Linked DNA regions of Herpetosiphon gulosus. The protein of the gene in region 1 interacts with the protein of each later gene in a pairwise test. Links are inferred from orthologs where the notes say so. Each region holds a gene or a part of one and is shown on either strand. Other genes may lie near its edges.

The links. The genes of interacting proteins can lie anywhere in the genome.
Region 2: the proteins of leuS (region 1) and ligA interact in binary tests that used the Escherichia coli proteins (3 or more experiments, as listed by UniProt). The link is inferred for Herpetosiphon gulosus from one-to-one orthologs.

Annotation. Positions count from the first base shown.
Region 1 is NZ_BAABRU010000012.1:50,260-53,396, reverse strand. Bases 12-3,100 are described here. They hold leuS (leucine--tRNA ligase), read left to right. Parts: upstream 12-378; coding sequence 379-2,823; downstream 2,824-3,100. Other genes in these bases: ABEB26_RS16715 (STAS domain-containing protein), read left to right, coding at 2,934-3,100. Outside these bases: more of ABEB26_RS16715, read left to right, coding at 3,101-3,137.
Region 2 is NZ_BAABRU010000017.1:72,781-75,718, reverse strand. What follows is about bases 13-2,902. They hold ligA (NAD-dependent DNA ligase LigA), read right to left. Parts: upstream 2,519-2,902; coding sequence 506-2,518; downstream 13-505. Other genes in these bases: ABEB26_RS20475 (acetyl-CoA hydrolase/transferase family protein), read left to right, coding at 2,720-2,902; ABEB26_RS20485 (hypothetical protein), read left to right, coding at 13-264. In the rest of the region: more of ABEB26_RS20485, read left to right, coding at 1-12; more of ABEB26_RS20475, read left to right, coding at 2,903-2,938. UniProt on the Escherichia coli protein: DNA ligase that catalyzes the formation of phosphodiester linkages between 5'-phosphoryl and 3'-hydroxyl groups in double-stranded DNA using NAD as a coenzyme and as the energy source for the reaction.

The DNA of each region.
Region 1 (3,137 bases):
GGAACAGCTTCGGCTTAGTAGTTGGTGGCGGGTGCGCCCGTTATTGCGCCTACGAGTGATGTGCTTCGGCTCATAAGCAGGGTGGTACCACGGGGTTTTGCTCCGTCCCTGACATGGGTTCGGGGTTTTTTGTTTTAGATTTTTGTTTAGTTCCCTCACCCCATAGCCCCCTCTCCCGCCCAGCAGGCGAGGGGGACCACCGTAGCATGACAAGTGGAATGCCCTCTCCCGCCACAGCGGGCGAGGGGTTGGGGTGAGGGAATGCCAATCGATGCTGAATCCCACCCAATCACGGAAGGGTGGTGAAATGATGATTGGTTGAGCAGAAAAGTTGTAGATTTTTACCAATTGCAGATATTTTTAGCCAAGGAGTTGATGATGGCCACTCGCTATGATAGTAGCATCACCGAGCCAAAATGGCGCGAACGTTGGGAACGCGACGGCATTTATCGCTTCGAGCCAGACAGCGATAAACCTAAACATTATGCTGTCACCATGTTGCCCTATCCATCGGGCAATTTGCACATTGGCCATTGGTATGCCATGTCGCCCAGCGATGTGCATGCCCGCTATATGCGCATGCGTGGCTACAACGTCTTTTTCCCAATGGGCTTCGATGCCTTTGGCTTGCCCGCCGAAAATGCCGCGATCAAAAACAACTTAGATCCGCGCAAATGGACTTATTCCAACATTGAATACATGCGTGGCCAGTTGCAATCAATGGGCATGATGGTCGATTGGGATCAGCAAATTGTTAGCGCCGACCCTGAATATTATCGCTGGAATCAGTGGTTTTTTATTCAATTTTTCAAACGTGGCTTAGCCTATAAAAAATTCTCAGCGGTCGATTGGTGTCCCAAGTGTAATACAACCTTGGCCCGCGAACAGGTTGTCGGCGATGAACGGCGCTGCGAACGTTGCGACAGCTTAGTCACCAAGCGCGATTTGGATCAATGGTATTTCAAAATTACTTCATACGCTGATGAATTGCTGGATTTCTCGGGGTTGGATTGGCCTGAGCGCATCACAACCATGCAACGCAACTGGATTGGTCGCTCAGAAGGGGCCGAAATCACCTTCAAATCTGAGGCTGGCGACCCAATTACGGTCTTTTCAACTCGCCCCGACACCTTGTGGGGGGCAACCTTTATGGTGTTGGCTCCTGAGCACCCGTTGGTTGCCAAATTAACCAGTGTCGAGCAAAAAGCCAGCGTCGATGCCTATGTAGCCGAAGCCATTCGCAAAACCGAAGTTGAGCGCCAATCGACCGATGACGAAAAGCCCAAAACTGGCGTATGGATCGGTGCGTATGCGATCAATCCAACCAGCCAAGAACGTGTGCCAATTTGGATTGCCGACTATGTGCTGATGACCTATGGCACTGGCGCGATCATGGCAGTGCCTGGCCACGATGAACGCGACTTCGCCTTTGCCAAAACCTTTGGCTTGGCAATCAAACGCGTCGTTGTACAAGCTGAACAAACTGCCGAAACCCCCTTGGAAACAGCCGAACCAGCCTATGGCACGGTCGTCAATTCAGGCCAAATCGATGGCTTAAGCTCAGCCGAGGCCAAAGAAGCCGTGATTAACTGGTTGGAAGCTGAGCAATTGGGCAAACGAGCGATTAATTATCGTTTGCGTGATTGGCTGGTCAGCCGCCAACGCTATTGGGGCACGCCAATCCCGATGATTTATTGCCCAACATGTGGTACTGTACCCGTGCCAGAAGATCAATTACCATTGTTGCTGCCCGATAGTGTTGATTTCAAGCCAACAGGCGAATCGCCCTTGAAATTGCACCCAACTTGGCGCTTTACCACATGCCCAACCTGTGGCGGCGAAGCTGAGCGCGACACCGACACAATGGATACATTTGTCGATTCGTCGTGGTATCAAGTGCGCTACTTAAGCCCACACGAAACCAATGCGCCCTTTACCAAGGCTATTACCGACAAATGGTTGCCAGTTGATCAATACACAGGTGGCCGCGAACATGCCGTGATGCACTTGTTGTACACCCGTTTTTGGTGGAAAGCCATGCGTGATATGGGATTGGTCAGCGCTAACGAGCCAATGACCCGCTTGATCAACCAAGGTGTGATTTTAGGCGAAGATAGTAATAAAATGTCGAAATCACGTGGCAATGTGATTGACCCAGATATGTTGGTAGCGCAATATGGTGCTGATACCGTGCGCACCTTCTTGATGTTCATCGGCCCGTGGGAGCAAGGCGCCCCTTGGAACAATCGCGGGATCGAAGGCTGCGTGCGCTTTTTGGATCGGGCTTGGCGTGTCGTGACTGATACGCCGCAACGTCACGATGCTGCGGGCCATGCCAGTACCTTAGAGCGCCAAACCCATCGGATCATCAAAAAAGTTGGCGACGATTTGCAGCGCTTTGCCTTCAACACCGCCATTGCTGGCCTGATGGAGTTTGTCAACGAATTGATGAAAGCTCGCGAAACCGATGTTTATGGCACTGCAACCTGGCGCAAGGCAACCGAAAGCTTGACCTTGTTGTTAGCACCAATCGCCCCGCATATTGCTGAAGAATTGTGGGAATTTTTGGGCAACAGCCAAAGCGTCCATTTGCAGGCCTGGCCAAGTTACGATGAAGCCATGTTGATCGACGAATCGATTGAATTGCCAGTGCAAATAAATGGTAAAGTTCGCGGTAAAATACAGGTAGCCGCCACCGCCGATGAACCAAGCATCATTGCAACCGCTTTGGCTGATGAAAAGATTGCCCCCTTGGTCGAGGGCAAAACCATCATCAAGCAAATTGTGGTACCAAATCGCTTGGTCAATATCGTGATCAAATAAGTTTTTGGCCAAACAACGGAAGGGTCGTAGAGAAACCCTTCCGTTGGCCAACCTAAGAAGCGAGATACCTTGGCAATTCGGAAACGTTGCCAGCCATTCAAGGAGCCTGCATGACCAACTATTACGAAATGTTCAAGCAGCACGAAGAATCGATCGTCGAAACCATCATTACTACCTTGCAAATCCAAATTCCTACCTACGGCAAAATATCACGTGATGACGTTCGCAAACGCGTCATCGCTGGGCTTGATCCCTATGCTCGCGATTTAGATACAGAGCACCCCAAAGCTTTTCCTGATTATTGGCGCGAAACG
Region 2 (2,938 bases), on another replicon or contig:
AGAGTTTTTGGTAAAAATCCTCAAATTAGTGCTATAGCAACTTTTGATTGGATATGTATGGATAACTCTAATTCGACATTTATTGAATGGATAAGTAATAATCAATTTTTTCTACGATTTTTTGTCTTTCATAATCCTAACTGTGAAAAGCAAAATCTTCCTCGCTTACCTCTTAGTGTATTCGATGATGGATATTCCTTACAATATGAAACACCTGAAGATTTTAGACAGCAATATTTATGGTTACAAAACTTACCAGATTAGACTCTTAGAATATTTCGCTGGATTTGGATTCAGAATTTAACGCAGAGGCGAGCTTTTTTATCCACAAAGGACACGAAGTAGGGCTATAGGCTATCGGAGATTTGTTGAAATGCCAACAATTGTTCCGATAGCCTGTAGCCTAACATCCTTCGCGTTCTTCGCGTTCTTCGCGGTTTCAGCTCTCGCAATTTCAGCCTTCGTGTAGCTTCGTGCTCTTCGTGGATCAACAAAAAATCAACGACTACCCATCAAGCAGCGCATGCAATTCATCCATGCTCAGCACTTTCACACCCAAACTTTGGGCTTTGGCCAATTTCGAGCCAGCCGCCTCACCTGCTAGCAAATAATCAGTTTTCTTGCTGACGCTACCGCCAACCTTGCCGCCATGCGCTTCGATCAAGGCTTGAGCGGCTTCGCGGCTAATACCAGGCAAAGTTCCAGTAATCACAAAGCTTTTGCCCGCCAAACGGTCACTCTGCAATTCAGCGACTTCGCCAGGCTCGGCTTTGAGGCCTAAAGCCAATAGTTCGGCGATTAATTGTTGGTTAGCTGGCGTAGCGAAGAAATCAACCACGCTTTGGGCGGTGCTGCCACCAATGCCATCAATCGCGGTCAATTGCTCAATCGTGGCTTGGGCTAAGGCTGGCAATGAACGGAAATAACGGGCTAAATCCGCCGCTGCCACCGTACCAACGCCGTTAATTCCCAAAGCGGTGATCACCCGATCAAGCGGGCGTTGCTTGGATTCTTCGATCGCATTCAGCAAATTAGCCACGCGGCGTTCGCCATAGCCTTCGCGCCCCACAAAGCTATCAACGCTCAAACGATAAATATCAGGAATCGATGTGATCAAGCCGATTTCGACAAATTGGCTGGCTTGACGCTCGCCCATGCCGACAATATCCATCGCGCCACGGCTGACCCAGTGTTCGATTGACCGAATCAAACGCGCAGGACAAGTATTATTGACGCAGTAAATATCAACTTCATCAGCAATTTGCTCGACTGGCTGGCCACAGGTTGGGCAATGGGTTGGCGCGGGCCAAGCTTGCTCGTTACCAGTGCGGGCCTCGACGATTGGCCCAATCACATAGGGAATCACATCGCCAGCCCGTTTGACCACGACCCGATCGCCGATGCGAATATCGCGGCTAATAATGTAATCGGCATTGTGCAACGAGGCATGTTGCACGGTCGTGCCGCCCAAGCTGACAGGTTCGAGCACAGCATTGGGAATCAACTTACCAGTGCGGCCAACGTTGATCACAATATTGAGCAAGGTGGTGGTTTCTTCGCGAGCTGGAAATTTATAGGCAATCGCCCAGCGTGGATCACGACCAACCACACCTAATTCGCGTTGCATCGCAAAATCATTAATTTTGACCACCACACCATCAACTTCATAGCTCAGCGATTCACGGCGGCTCATCCATTCGTGGCAATACTCAATCACCGCCGCAAAATCAGCAAACAGGCGGGTATCGGGATTTACGCTAAATCCATAACTGCGCAGGGTATCGAGGGTTTGGGCTTGGCTATTGAGTTCAACACCGCTAAAAGGGCCGACAGCATAGGCAAAAAAGCGCAACGGACGGCCAGCAGTAATCGTTGAATCGAGCTGGCGCAACGATCCAGCGGCAGCATTGCGTGGGTTGGCAAAGACTTTTTCGCCAGCATGGGCTTGGCGTTCATTTAATTGATTAAACGATTCGATCGGCAAATAGACCTCGCCGCGCACTTCGATTCGATCGGGCAAGGCTTGGCCGTCGATTGGCTGAAGGCGCAAGGGCACATCGCGAATTGTGCGTAGGTTGGCGGTAATATCTTCACCAATTTCGCCATTGCCACGAGTTGCACCAACACTAAACACCCCATTAATATAGGTTAATGCCACGGCCAAGCCATCAATTTTTGGCTCAACGGTGTAACTCATTGGCTGCGTACCAATAATTTGCTCAGCACGTCGTCGCCACGCCGCCAAATCATCGGCATTAAACGCATTGCCAAGGCTCAACATTGGCACGGGATGTTGCACTTTGGGAAATTTACTCAATGGAGCACTACCAACCCGTTGGGTTGGTGAATCGGGGGTGCGTAATTCGGGATATTCGGCCTCAATTGCCCGCAATTCATTTAATAAACTGTCGTATTGAGCATCGCTCACAAGCGGTGCATCAAGCGTATAATAATGATGATTGTATACATTTAATTCATCGCGCAAGCTTGCGGCGCGGGCAACCGTCTGCTCTGACACGGCCATGCATGCATCCTCCAATTTAATCGAACAGATGTATTATAACGGTTGTCTGTGTCAAATGCAGCCACAATTTCTAGTGCATTGATGTTGCTAAACCTTAACCCATTTCATGGCTCTTTTCACTTCGTGCTGGCAAGAAATCGGTCACAATAGAGATGTAGCCGAGGCTACACCAACCAACGATTTAGGGGGCTTAGTATGCGTTACGTTTCAGCGAACGAAGCTGTTCAAGCGATTAAATCACACGATCGTGTGTTTATTCATAGTGTTGCCGCAGCACCTCAACAATTAATTGCGGCTTTAGTTGCTCGCGCTGATGAATTACGCAGCGTCGAATTGGTGCATATTCATACCGAAGGGCCAGCGCCTTATACCGATCCCAAATATCGCGAAAGTTTTCATACCCGCGCGTTATTT